Regions from separate parts of the Massilia sp. DWR3-1-1 genome, predicted to be linked through region 1. Evidence: predicted binding sites of a transcription regulator. Region 1 holds the regulator's gene; each other region holds the start of a gene.
The links. Region 1 encodes FNR, which switches genes on or off when oxygen is low (the NO sensors DNR and NnrR bind a similar motif). Its sites were predicted from a motif close to TTGATNNNNATCAA; they were not measured.
Positions count from the first base shown of each region.

Region 1 (3,473 bases):
AGGGATTTGACGCCGTTGCGTTGACGCCGTCCGGTTGACGCAGGCGAGTTGACGCTGATGAAGCGACACCGATGAACCGACGCTGATGAAGCGACACTGATGAACCGACGCTGATGAGTTGACGCAGATAAGTTGACGCCGATGAGTTAACGTCGATGAGCCGTAACAGTCGATTTGATGTAAATCAAAGAACCCACAACTAATTCAGCGCCCGCCCCACCCTGCCTCGACGCCGCCATTGGCACTTGCTATCATTGCCTTTTTCACCATTAACGGTCGAAGCGGTTGGTCATGTCCCATCCCATACGCCACGCGCCAGGCTGCGATTGCCCGCCAGACCTTGCCGCCTCGGTGTTTTATCACAGCCGCGACGGCATCATGATTACCAGCCTCGATGGCAATATTCTGGCCGTCAACCAGGCGTTTACCACCATCACCGGTTACCGCGCCGATGAAGTGGTAGGCCGCAACCCGCGCCTGCTCAAATCGGGCCGCCAGGGGCCGCAGTTCTATCGCGCCATGTGGGACGCGATCGTGCGCGACGGCCACTGGCAGGGCGAAGCGTGGAACCGGCGCAAGGATGGCAGCGATTTCGCCGAGCGCATCACCATTGCCACGGTGCCCGACAGTGCCGGCCAGCCCCATCACTACATTGCCGTGTTCGCCGACATCACCAGCGCCACCGAAGAGCGCCGCCTGCTCGAGCAGCAAAGCAATTTCGACGCCCTCACGGGCCTGCCCAACCGTCTGCTGTTGCAGCAGCGCCTCACGCGCGCCCTGGGCCGCGCGCGCGGCGCCGGCCGCCAGGTGGCGCTGGCGTTTCTCGATCTGGACGGTTTCAAGGAGGTCAACGACCGTTTCGGCCATGTCGCCGGCGACAATCTGCTGGTGACCATGGCACAGCGCCTGCAAAAAGCCCTGCGCGAGTCCGACACCCTGGCGCGCTTCGGCGGCGACGAGTTCGTCGCCGTGCTGCCCGACCTGCAGGACGACAAGCTGCTCGACTCGCTGATCGGTCGCCTGCTGCTGGCGGCGCGCACGCCGTTCGCGCTGGAGAACCGGCAGGTACAATTGTCGGCGAGCGTCGGTGTCGCCATTTTCCCACGCGACGGCATCACGCCCGATCAATTGATACGCAAGGCGGACGACGCCATGTATGCCGCCAAACGCAGTGGCCGCAACTGCGTGCGCAGCTGGCCCGATGCCGTCCAGCCCAACGACACCGCCGGCACCGCCGGCACCGCGACGGCGGCGGCACCAGCCGACAATCACTAAATCGCCGCTACGCCCTGTCACTCCTTATAATAGAGCACCTCCGCTCCTCGTTTCGCAGGGCGCCGTTGCCTTTGAATCAACAACCAGCAGAGTCCCCATGAACCCCTCCGCCACTCCCGCCGCCCCGGCCGCCCCAGCACTGACCACGCACGCCATCAAGGCCGGTTGCGCCGGCTGCAGCATGCACCAGCTGTGTTTGCCCATGGGCCTCGATGAAGGCGACATGGAACGCCTCGACCAGGTGATCGGCCGCCGCCGCCGGGTGGCGCGCGACGAGCGCCTGTACCAGATGGGCCAGCCGTTTCGCAATTTGTATGCGATCCGCTTCGGCCACTTCAAGACCTATCATGTCGATGCCGCCGGCGACCAGCAGATCACAGGCTTTCAGATGGCCGGCGAACTGCTGGGCATGGAAGCGATCAGCAGCGAGCGCTACCTGTGCGATGCCGTGGCGCTGGAAGACTGCGAAGTGTGTGAAATCCCGTTTCCCGCGCTGGAGGGCCTGTTCGGCCACGTGCCCAACCTGTTGCGCCACTTTCACCGCATGATGAGCCAGGAAATCACCCGTGAGCAAAATGTGATGCTGTTACTTGGCAACATGCGCGCCGAGCAGCGCTTCGCCGTGTTCCTGGTCAACCTGGCCTCGCGCTATGCCGTGCGCGGTTATTCATCGACCCAGTTCCAGCTGCGCATGTCGCGCGAAGACATCGGCAATTACCTGGGCCTGACCATCGAAAGCATCAGCCGCCTGCTGGCCAGGTTCAAAAAACAGGGTTTGCTGGCGGTGGAGAAACGCGGCATCACCCTGATCGACCCGGCGCGCCTGAAGGCGATGGCGGCCGGCACCACCGCCTGCAGCCCGCTGGCCTGAGCCAGGCGGCCGGTCAGTCCAGCGGCGCCGCCTCGGCCGGCGTCGGGATGACGCGCAGGTGGGGAAACGCCGCCGGCCGGCTCCACTGACGGGCCAAGCGCCAGTCGCGCGCGCCGCCCTCGAGCTGTACCTGCCAGCGGGTTGCCTCGAGCAGCGCCAGCGGCGCCGCGAAGGCGCCGGCCGCATCGGCCGTCACGGTCAGGGCAATATCTTTTTCGGGCAGGGTCGGATGGACCAGCCGCAGGTGCAGCAGGCCCGGCAAGGGTGTGCCGGCGGCCGTGATCACCCCGCGCAAGGTGGCGCCGCCCTGGCCGGCCGCATACTCGAGGTCGACCACGACGGCGCGCGCCGCCGCCGCCCGGTCACGCCGCAGATCCTGGTTGATCGCCTTGCCCTGGCGATAATAATCGTCGACCACCATGGCATCGGGCCGGCTGGCCGCCTGGTAGCCCATGACGGCGCCGGCCACCAGCACCCAGGCCGGGCCGATCATCAGCAGCCACGGCCAGCGGTGGCGGTACCAGGGCGCCTCGTCGTTGGCGGCGGCGGCAAATGGGCGAACGGTAGTGGGCATATTGAAATCCTGACAAATAATAGTGCGTGCCGGCGTCTCAGCGCGGCATGAGGAAGACGGCCGCCTCCGACACCTGCACGGCGGCGTCATCGGTCGCGCGCAGTTCGATGCGGATCGGGTGCGAGCCGGCGGCGCCGCGGGGCGCGCGCACGCGCACGGCGACGGTGCGGGCGCTGGCGCCCTCCACGCTCAGGCGCGGGTCGCCGTCGATGCTGACGCCGTCCAGGCCGTGCACGGCGATGAGGAACTGGTGGCGATGCTCGGCGGTGTTCATGATCTGCAGGCGGTAGACGTTCTCCACCAGCGCATCACCGACCAGCCGCCCCATGCCACCGCGGTCGCGCAGCACATCGAGTTTCAAGGGCGTGCGCACGGTCAGCGCCGTGGCCAGCGCCGCGCACAGCGCCAGCAGCAGGCCGCAATAGACCAGCACGCGGGGGCGCAGCACGCGCGCCGCCATGCGCCGGCTGTCCCAGCGGGCAGCCAGGCCGCGGTCGGTGGCGTAGCGCACCAGGCCGCGGGGGCGCTCGATGCGGTCCATCACGCTGTTGCAGGCATCGACGCAGGCGGCGCAGCCGATGCACTCGTACTGCAGGCCGTTGCGGATGTCGATGCCGGCCGGGCACACCTGCACGCACAGGCTGCAATCGATGCAGTCGCCGCTGGCCTTGCCGATCGGCCCGCGCGGCTCGCCGCGTTGGCCGTCATAGCTGACGATCAGGGTATCGCGGTCGAACATGGCGCTTTGAAAGC
Region 1 covers NZ_JAFCXL010000013.1:94,314-97,786, reverse strand. The annotation lists gene ACP7EY_RS15210 (diguanylate cyclase domain-containing protein) at 292-1,275, shown strand; gene fnr (fumarate/nitrate reduction transcriptional regulator Fnr) at 1,373-2,146, shown strand; gene ACP7EY_RS15200 (FixH family protein) at 2,160-2,720, opposite strand; gene ccoG (cytochrome c oxidase accessory protein CcoG) at 2,758-3,473, opposite strand, start outside.

Region 2 (3,473 bases), on a different contig from region 1:
AATTCATTCTGCATGGTGTGGTCGGTACGATAAGGCTCGCTTAAGTAATCGGCCTTGCTGCCGTGTATGCTCATTGGGTCTGCTGAAGCAATCGACTTCTTCCCGCGGACGACTCCATTTAACACGGCACCCCGTACGCTGGTGTGCCTGCGATCTTGAAAGGATTACGACAATGAGCAAGCAATCGACCAATATGGCCGTCTACAACCCGGCCAAGGTGCTCGACGCGATCATCGCCAAACTGAAGTTGAAAAACGACGCCGCGCTCTCGCGCGTGCTCGAAGTGGCCCCGCCCGTCATCAGCAAGATCCGTCACCGGACCCTGCCCATCGGCGCCACCATCTTGCTGCGCATGCATGAAGCGAGCGCCATCAGCATCCGCGAACTGCGGGCCCTGATGGCCAGTCCGCCGGAGCCGTCGGCGGCGTAAGGCGGGCAGCGCGGGGCGCTCAGCAAAGCGGCGCGCTGAGCGCCACGCGCGCGCAATAACTGGCCGGTCGCGTCAGGGCGCAGTAGCTGGCCGGCCGCGTCAGTGCGCAGTAGCTGGCGCGCGCCGCATCGTCGTCATCCTCATCGAACTCGACGTCGGGCCCGTGGTGCAGGAAATAGCCGAAGGTGTCGGCGCAGTCGCGCGCGTACTTGACGGTGTCGAGGATGTGGCAGTGCCAGAACGCGTCGACGTCGGGTGCCGGCGAGGGCGTGGCGCCAGGGTTGTCCCTGGCGAACAGCAAAAATTCGCGGTACGCCATTTCGGCGGCCACGCTGCGCGCTTCTGTCCAGCCCAGCCCTGCGCGCGGGTGCATCAGGCGCGTACGAACGGTTGACAGGTCAAGCGCTGCAAGCGGTGCAATCAGTACACGGGCGCGTTTCACATTCATGGTGACTCCTCGGTCGTCGGGATGGATAAAAGGGCGGTCGCCGCCTGATGGCAGCAATCCGTCAGCCGCTTGCGCAATCTTCAATTGTTTGCTTGCAAAGACTGACGGAAATCAAACTATCCACTCCCTAGCCTGTGAGACATTGATCTTTATCAATGGTCTCAGGAATCGTGCCCGCCTTGCCCCGATCAGGCGGCCAGCAGCGTGGCGCTGTTCGCCGCCGAGCACCAGGCGCTCGTTTGCGCGCTGGCGCCAAGCGAGCACCACGCCGTGCCCAGGCCTTTGGCGGTGGCGGAGCACCATGCCGTGCCGCTTGCTTCTGCCCCTGTGCGCGCGGTCCCCGCCTTGTCGTCGAGCGAGCACCAAGCCGTCTGCCGGGCGCTGGCGCCGTCGTTGAGCGAGCACCAGGCGGTGGCGTGCGCGCCGCTCAGGCAGGCTTCGCCGAAGGTGGCCCGGTACAGCGCATGCATGCGCGCGCCAAACGCGGGGTGGTCGGCGGCGTCGTCCTCGCCCAGTCCCACGTAGGGATGGTGGTGCAGGAAGTAGCCGAAGGCCTGCTGGCAATCGGCCGCATATTTGCGGGTGTCGAGGATGTGGTAGTGCCAGAAGGTGTCGACGTCCACCAGCGGGGCGATAGGCTCTTGCGGGTACATGTGCATCATGCACAGGAAGCGGCGGTATTCCACTTCGATGGCATCGGCGTGCGCGGCCGTCCAGCCCTCGCCGGATTGCTGGTGCATCAGCTTGACCTTGATCGCATCCAGGTCGAGTTTGGCGATGTCGTGCATTGCATTGATCGAGTTCATGGCGTCATCCTTGGTGTCGGAAGGTAGATCATTGTGTAGGCGGATACTGGCCCGTTGCGGCATCGTGACGTACATTTCCTGAGGAGAAATCCGATCGTCCTGCCAGCTAAAGTCCGCCCTCGTGGGCACTGCCGCACCGTGCTCGGTGTCAAACAGTCCGCTCATTGTTGCTGACTGGAAGCGGGTTTAACTTGACATTGATCAACGGTTTTTCGACTGTATTCCGAACGCGACGGATTGGTCCTAAGGCGTTTTTCCGCTTGCACTACAGCGAAATGTCGCCTACGGCCTCGCTCACGCGAGGGTGGCGCTCGCTTGCCGCGCGGCGGTGCCCGCGGGCCAGGGCGCCCGCGCCGGGTCGGCGTCGACCGGCATGGCGATGTGGATGGTGGTGCCGCCGCCGGGGCTGCTGACCAGGCTGAATTCGCCATTGAGGATGTTCATCCGCTCTTCGATGCCGACCAGGCCGAACGAGCCCGCCTTGTGGCGCCCGCTGTGGCGCACGCCCACGCCGTTGTCGCTCACCGTCATCGAAATGGCGCCATGGGCCACGCTCAACTCGACCTTCACCCGGGTCGCCTTGGCATGCCGTGAAATATTGCTCAGCGATTCTTGCAAGATGCGGAACAGGGCCGTGGCGCACTCGTCGCTGACAGCGATTTCCTCATCGTTTTCGATCAGCTGGCAGTCGATGCCGGTGCGGCGCCGAAATTCGCTGATTTGCCAGTCGACGGCGGCATTGACGCCCAGGTCGAGCACGTTCGGGCGCAGGTCATTGATGATCTGGCGCACGCTCTTGATGGTGGCGTCGATCTGGCGCAAGGTCGCCAGCGCCCGTTCATGCAGGCGCGGCTGGCGCGCGCTGGTGCGCTGCGACAGCATGTCCGCCTCGATGCGCAGGGCCAGCAGGTTTTGCCCCAGGTCGTCGTGGATCTCGCGGGCGATCCGTTTGCGCTCGTCTTCGCGAATATTGTTGACGTGGGCCGCCAGGCGACGCAGGTTTTCGTTTGACCACTGCAACTTCGCTTCGCTGGCGCGCAGTTCCTGGGTCATCGTCTGGGCCAGGTCGACGGCGTGCCGGCGCGACGAGGAAATGATCTGGAACAAGGTGGTCAGCAGGCCGCAGCTGACCGCGCCCAGCAGCATGGCCGCCCACGGCAGCAAGGTGTCGAAGTTGCTGTACAGGTAGCTGCGCTGGACGGAAAAATCGGCGAGCCAGCGCCGCTTGCCGAAATTCATTTCCAGCCTTTCCGTGAAATCGTCCTTGCCCGCCGCCGGCGGGCGCACGGCCACGCCGGGCCGGGCCGCGCTGTCGAACAGCAGGCGCGACTTGCCATCGCTGTCGCGGCTGCCGCGGTCATTGGTGACGTCGGTGATGATCATGCGCACTGCGCGCGCGGGCAACTGGTCAAGCACGCCCACTACCAGCTTGTTGACGGAAAAGCCGATTCCGACCGAGCCCAGGTAATAGGCGCGCCGGCTGGCCACGCTGGTGTCGGGCATGTCGCTGCGGTAGATCGGCAGGCGCATCGCCAGGCCCACCTTGAACACGCCCGACAGGGGGGCGATCGGCACCCCCGAGGCCGACAATTGGCCCGTGTCGCGCGCCACTTCCAGCGCGGCCGCATTGCCGCGCGCCGAGATGTCCCAGCCGAAGCGCTGCGCCCAGGCGGAAATCGGTTCGATGTAGGTCAGCACCGTGTAGTAGGGCCGGTTTCCGGGCGGGGTGATGGCGAAGGCCGGATAGCCGGAAGCGAACTCGGTCACGTCCTCGTTCATCTGGCGTTCG
Region 2 covers NZ_JAFCXL010000018.1:25,776-29,248, forward strand. The annotation lists gene ACP7EY_RS18005 (hypothetical protein) at 173-430, shown strand; gene ACP7EY_RS18010 (hypothetical protein) at 450-878, opposite strand; gene ACP7EY_RS18015 (glycine-rich domain-containing protein) at 1,067-1,684, opposite strand; gene ACP7EY_RS18020 (CHASE domain-containing protein) at 1,979-3,473, opposite strand, start outside.
Region 2: the regulator FNR is predicted to act here: its motif matches at 1,876-1,889, upstream of ACP7EY_RS18015 (glycine-rich domain-containing protein).

Region 3 (3,473 bases), on a different contig from region 1:
TCCCCCTGATCGACGAAGGCCTGATCGATGAAGTATCGCGCCAGCTCATGAGCGGCAAGGAAGCGATTGTCTACGTGGTGCGCTGCGGCGACGAGGTGCGCTGCGCCAAGGTCTACAAGGAGGCCAACCAGCGCAGCTTTCACCAGGCGGTGGCCTACCAGGAAGGCCGCCGCGTCAAGAACAGCCGGCAGGCGCGGGCGATGGAAAAGGGCAGCCGTTACGGCCGCAAGATGGCCGAGGAGGTGTGGCAGAACGCCGAGGTCGACGCCCTGTACCGCCTGGCCGCCGCCGGCGTGCGCGTGCCCACGCCGTATGTCTGCTTCGAAGGCGTGCTGCTGATGGAACTGATCGTCGACGCCGACGGCAATGCCGCCCCGCGCCTGAACGACGTGCCGCTGACCGAAGCGCTGGCGCTGACGTACCACGCCGCGCTGCTGCGCCAGGTGGTGCTGATGCTGTGCGCCGGCGTGATCCACGGCGATCTGTCCGAGTACAACATCCTGGTCGACGCCGACGGCCCCGTGATCATCGACCTGCCGCAGGCGATCGACGCGGCCGGCAGCTCGGTGGCGGGGGCGATGCTCGAGCGCGACGTGAACAATCTCGCCAGTTTCTTCGGCGTGGCCGCGCCCCAGTTGCTGGGCACCCGCTACGGCCTGGAAATCTGGAATCTGTACGAAGCGGGCCTGCTCACCCCCGAGGTGGCGCTGACGGGCATTGTCGCCGTGCCCGAGACGCCCGCCGATGTGGGCGCGGTGATGCGCGAAATTGCGCTGGCGCGCGAGGAAGAGGCGGAACAGACAAGCTACCAGGGCAGCTGAGCGCGCGTGATCGCACTGTTTTGCGGCCAAACCTGCCAGCTGTGTCAGTTTTGATTCACATCAACGATTTGTGAATGGGAAATCAATAAGCTTGCCTTCGATGACAACAACACCAAGAAAGGCAACACCATGAACAAATCCACCCTGACCCTGATGATCTCTGCCCTGTGCCTGTGCGGCACCGCCATGGCGCAGGAATCGCCATGGCTGGTGCGCGTGCGCGCCCTGCACCTGGCGCCGGCCGACAAGTCCGATCCGGTCGGCGGCGTTGGCGCCAGCGACCGCCTGCACGTGAGCGAGAAGTGGATTCCCGATGTCGACGTGTCCTATTTCTTTACGCCGAACTGGGCCGCCGAACTGGTGCTGACCTACCCGCAAAAGCATACCGTCACGCTCGACGGCGCATCGATCGGCACCTTCAAGCACCTGCCACCGACGCTGACGGCGCAGTACCACTTCCTGCCAGGCGCGACCATCAATCCCTACCTGGGCGTGGGCGTGAACTACACCTTGATTTCGAAGGTCAATCTGTTGAACGGCGCCGCCGGCCTCGAGCACGACAGTTTCGGCCTGGCCCTGCAGGCGGGCGCCGACTATCGCATCGACGACCGCTGGAGCATCAACTTCGACGTGAAAAAAGTGCAGATCCGCAGCGACGTGAACATCGCCGGCGCCCGCGCCAGCCGCGTCAAGGTCGATCCGCTGATGCTGGGCGTGGGTGTCGGTTACCGCTTCTAAATCAAGTACCGGCCCCAAGTGCCGGCAGCACGGTACCGCGCACTTCGCCAAAGCCGATGCGCGGGCGGCCGGGCGCCTCGGCCCAGCCGCGCATGACGACGCTGTCGCCGTCTTCCAGGAAGGTGCGCGTTTCGCCGGCGACGCGGATTGTCTGCTTGCCGCCGGCCGTCAGTTCCAGCAGCGAGCCCGCTTCGGCCGCGGTCGGCCCCGACTGGGTGCCCGATCCCAGCAAGTCACCTGCCTGCAGGTTGCAGCCATTGACCGTGTGATGCGCCACCAGTTGCGACACGGTCCAGTACGAATGCCGGAAGTTCGACAGCGACACCCGCGCAGGCGGCGTGCCGGCGCCGCGCATGGCGGCCGTTTCGATCGCCACTTCCAGCGTGATGTCGAAGGCGCCGGCACTGCGCACTTGCGGCGCGTCCAGGTAGGGCAGCGGCTGCGGATCGGCGCCGTCGCGCGTCCAGGCGGCGCGGTAGGGCGCCAGCGCTTCGAGCGTCACCACCCACGGTGAAATCGTCGAGGCAAAATTCTTCGACAGGAAAGGCCCCAGCGGCTGGTATTCCCACGCCTGCAGGTCGCGCGCCGACCAGTCGTTGAGCAGGCACAGGCCGAACACCGCCTGCTCGGCCTGGCCGATGTCGATCGGCTCGCCCGGCGCATTGCCGGCGCCGATGAAAATCCCGATCTCCATTTCATAGTCGAGCCGCTTGCACGGACCGAAGTCGGGCGCCACCGCCCCCGGCGCCCGGGTCTGGCCCCGTGGACGGGGAAAGCACTGGCCGCTCACGCCGATCGACGAGGCGCGCCCGTGATAGCCGATCGGCACCCACTTGTAGTTGGGCAGCAGCGGCTCGTCCGGGCGGAACAGTTTGCCGACGGCGCTGGCGTGGTGGATCGAGGTGTAGAAATCGGTGTAGTCGCCGATGCGGGCGGGCAGGGCGTAGTCGGCATCGGCCTGCGCCACCAGCACCGCGGGCAGCGGCGGGGCGCCCTCGCGCAACAGGCCCGACAAAGCCAGCCGCAGCGCCGACCAGGCCTGCGGGCCCAGCGCCATCAGGGCGTTCAGGCTGGCCTGGCCGACGATGGCGTGGCGCACGGCCGGGTCGAGCCCGGCCAGGGCGCCTTCGCCGGCGGCGGCGTCGATGTCGACTATGTGCGCGCCGATGGCCACGCCGATGCGCAGCGCTTGCCCGCTGCCAGCGCGGCGGAACACGCAAAACGGCAGGTTCTGGATGGGGAAATCGGTGGCGTCGTGCCGGCTCGAGGCGACCCAGCTGCGCAGGGCCGGGTCGTGGGTGGCGTTGAGTGCCGGCTGCGCGGTGGTGTTCATGGTTGCTCCGGGTTGAAATGCTTCTCGATGCCGCTCCAGCAGGCGCTGTAGTGCGCCTGCCGCAGCGGCGTCGCCAGCGCGTACGCGGTGGGGCACAGCGCCAGCCTGGTCTCGAACATGAAGGCCATGGTGTTGTCGACCTTGTGTGGCACGCTGGTGTCGGCGGCGCTGGCCTTGTCGAAGGTGGCGGCGTCGGGGCCGTGGCCCGTCATGCAGTTGTGCAGGCTGGACCCGCCGGGGACGAAGCCGTCCTGCTTGGCGTCGTAGGCGCCATGGATCAGGCCCATGAATTCGCTGGCGACGTTGCGGTGGAACCAGGGTGGACGGAAGGTGTGTTCGGCCACCAGCCAGCGCGGCGGAAACACCACGAAGTCGAGCGTGTCGACCCCCGCCGTGTCGCTGGGCGCCTGCAGCACCAGGAAGATCGACGGGTCGGGGTGATCGACGCCGATCGAGCCGATCGGCGAAAAACGGCGCAGGTCATACTTGTAGGGCGCGTAGTTGCCGTGCCAGGCGACGACGTCGAGGGGCGAGTGGCCGATTGGCGCCGACCACAGCTTGCCGTTGAACTTGGCGACCAG
Region 3 covers NZ_JAFCXL010000008.1:105,885-109,357, forward strand. The annotation lists gene ACP7EY_RS10460 (PA4780 family RIO1-like protein kinase) at 1-821, shown strand, start outside; gene ACP7EY_RS10465 (OmpW/AlkL family protein) at 951-1,559, shown strand; gene fahA (fumarylacetoacetase) at 1,561-2,892, opposite strand; gene hmgA (homogentisate 1,2-dioxygenase) at 2,889-3,473, opposite strand, start outside.
Region 3: the regulator FNR is predicted to act here: its motif matches at 872-885, upstream of ACP7EY_RS10465 (OmpW/AlkL family protein).

Region 4 (3,473 bases), on a different contig from region 1:
CTGATATGCGATATAGCGAAAACTGATAGTGCCTATGAGGATTATATCGGGCGCCTTGCTGTCAGCGGCGCCGCCAGTGCAGCCGGCGATGCGGCCCGGGCAGTGTCCCGCCGCAGGCCGGTGTCGCTAGATTTTTCCCTGGTTTTTCAGGCGGCTGAGCGTCTCGGGCGACAGGTTCAGATACGAGGCCAGCTCCTTCTTCGGCAGCCGTTCGAACAGCTCGGGATGCTTGCGCATGAAGCGGTGCACGCGCCCTGGCGCGTCGAGCAGGTGCAAGGTGATGGTGTGGGCCATGATGGCGCTCATCAAGTTCATCACTTCGTATTCGAACGCTTGCTTGACGGCGCTGTGGCTTTCGAGAAATGCCACCCACTGCGACAGCGGCATGCGCGCCACCCGCGCCTTGGTGACGCACACGATGCTGTAGGGCGTGGGCGTGTGCAGGCGCCAGGCCGCGTAACTGGTTTCGATGTCGCGCTCGGCGGGAAAACGCAGGATCATTTCCTTCGCTTCCTGGTTCGTCACAACCCGCTTGAGAATGCCGTCGAGCACGAAATACTGCTCCATGTCGTGCACGCCCTGGTTGAGCAGCATGTCGCCTTTCTGGTGATTTTCCACCGTCAGGAAAGGCTCGAGCGCTTCCATTTCGCTATCGCGCAATTCTTTGAGAACCACGTTCTGTTTCAGCTGGACCCGAATAATGTTTCGGTCTGGATGGTTCGCTACCAATGTCATGAGAGCTTCACTACCTTATTTGACAAGAGCCGACATCATGCGGCGAAAATTGACCTCGGTCAATGAGAGATATGGAGCCGGCTCGCTATGATGGCCGCTATTAAAAGACGGGCTGCCTGACGACTTTCACAGCAAACAGATCAAACTGTGTTGACGATTGACATGCGGCGCCTTTGACGAATCACAAGGAGGAGACATCCATCATGACAGACAGTACCCAAGCACCAGCAATGACCGACGGCTTCCATCTGGTCATCGATGCCCTCAAACATAACGACATCGACACGATTTTCGGTCTCGTCGGCATTCCGATTACCGATCTGGCCCGTCTGGCACAGGCCGAAGGCATGCGTTTCATCGGCTTTCGCCACGAGCAGCATGCGGGCAACGCCGCCGCCATTGCCGGCTACATCACGCAAAAGCCCGGCATCTGCCTGACCGTGTCGGCGCCTGGCTTTCTCAACGGCCTGACCGCTCTGGCCAACGCCACCACCAACTGCTTCCCGATGATCCTGATCTCCGGTTCGTCCGAGCGCGAAATCGTCGACCTGCAACAGGGCGATTACGAGGAAATGGACCAGCTGAACGCTGCCAAGCCCTACGCCAAGGCATCGTACCGCATCAACAAGGCTGAAGACATCGGCATCGGCATCGCCCGCGCCATCCGCGCCGCCGTGTCCGGCCGTCCGGGCGGGGTCTACCTCGACCTGCCAGCCCAGCTGCTGGCGCAGTCGCTCGACGCCGAGCACGGCAAGCGCTCGCTGGTGAAAGTGGTCGATCCGGTGCCACGCCAGATTCCCGCCCCCGATTCGATCCAGCGCGCCCTCGACTTGCTCAAAGGCGCCAAGAAGCCGCTGATCCTGCTGGGCAAGGGCGCCGCTTACGCGCAAGCCGATGCCGACATCCGCGCCTTCGTGGAAAACTCGGGCATTCCTTACCTGCCGATGTCGATGGCCAAGGGCCTGTTGCCGGACAACCACGAACAATCGGCCTCGGCCGCTCGTTCCTTCGTGCTGGCCGAAGCCGACGTCGTCGTGCTGATCGGTGCCCGCCTGAACTGGCTGCTCTCGCATGGCAAAGGCAAGACCTGGGGCGCCGTGCCGAAGAAATTCATCCAGATCGACATCTCGCCCACCGAAATCGACAGCAACGTGGCGATCGCCGCCCCGCTGATCGGCGACATCGGTTCGTGCGTTGCCGCGCTGATCAAGGGCATCGCCGACAACGGTCATGCCAAGCCCGATACGGCCTGGACGAGCGCGATTGCCGAACGCAAGGACAAGAACCTGAGCAAGATGGCGGCTACGCTGGCCTTGAACCCGTCGCCGATGAATTTCCACAGCGCCCTGCGCTCGATCCGCGACATCCTCAAGACCCGTCCCGACATCAACGTCGTCAACGAAGGCGCCAACACGCTCGACTACGCCCGTTCGATCATCGACATGTACGAGCCGCGCAAGCGTTTCGATTCCGGCACCTGGGGCATCATGGGCATCGGCATGGGCTACGCCATCGGCGCGGCCGTCATCACCGGCAAGCCCGTGGTGGCCATCGAGGGCGACAGCGCCTTCGGTTTCTCGGGCATGGAACTGGAAACGATCTGCCGCTACGACCTGCCGGTGGTGACGATTATTTTCAATAACAACGGCGTCTACAAGGGCACCGATCCCAACCTGAACCCGAACGTGCCGAACGACGTGCCAGTGACTTCCTTCGTCAAGGGCGCCCGCTACGACAAGATGATCGAAGCGTTTGGCGGCATCGGCTACAACGTGACGACGCCGGAAGAAATGACGGCCGCCCTGACCGAAGCGATCGCCTCGGGCAAACCATCGCTGATCAACGCGGTCATCGATCCGAACGCGGGCACCGAAAGCGGTCGCCTGACCAACCTCAATCCACAAAGCGCCGCCAGCAAAAAATAAGCAATCTCGTCAGACCAGCCGGCGTCCACAAGGCGCCGGCGACCCGCACGACATCACGCATACACCAAGGAGACACACATGAGCGATAACATCAGCAACAAGCCCTTAGAAGGCATCAAGATCATCGACTTCACCCACGTGCAAGCGGGCCCTGCCTGCACCCAGCTGCTGGCCTGGTTCGGCGCCGACGTCATCAAGGTCGAGCGTCCCGGTTCGGGCGACGTCACCCGCTCGCAGCTGCGCGACATTCCCGGTGTCGATGCGCTGTATTTCACTATGCTCAACAGCAACAAGAAATCGCTGACCCTGGACACCAAGACCGCTGCCGGCAAGGAAATCTTGACCAAGCTGATCAAGGAATCGGACGTGCTGGTGGAAAACTTCGGTCCGGGCGCGCTCGACCGCATGGGCTTCACCTGGGAGCACATCAACTCGCTCAACCCCGGCATGATCGTCGCGTCCGTCAAGGGCTTCTCCGACGGCCACCATTACGAAGACTTGAAAGTCTACGAAAACGTCGCCCAGTGCGCCGGCGGCGCCGCGTCGACCACGGGTTTCGACGACGGCCCACCAACCATTTCGGCGGCAGCGCTGGGTGACTCGAACACCGGCATGCACCTGGCGATCGGCATCCTGACCGCCCTGCGCGGCCGCGACAAGACGGGCAAGGGCCAGAAGGTGGCCGTGTCGATGCAAGACTCCGTGCTCAACCTGTGCCGCGTCAAACTGCGCGACCAGCAGCGCCTGGACCGCGTGGGCTACCTGGAAGAGTATCCACAGTACCCGCACGGCAAATTTTCCGACTTCGTGCCA
Region 4 covers NZ_JAFCXL010000021.1:81,215-84,687, reverse strand. The annotation lists gene ACP7EY_RS19760 (Crp/Fnr family transcriptional regulator) at 127-735, opposite strand; gene oxc (oxalyl-CoA decarboxylase) at 939-2,660, shown strand; gene frc (formyl-CoA transferase) at 2,739-3,473, shown strand, end outside.
Region 4: the regulator FNR is predicted to act here: its motif matches at 785-798, upstream of oxc (oxalyl-CoA decarboxylase).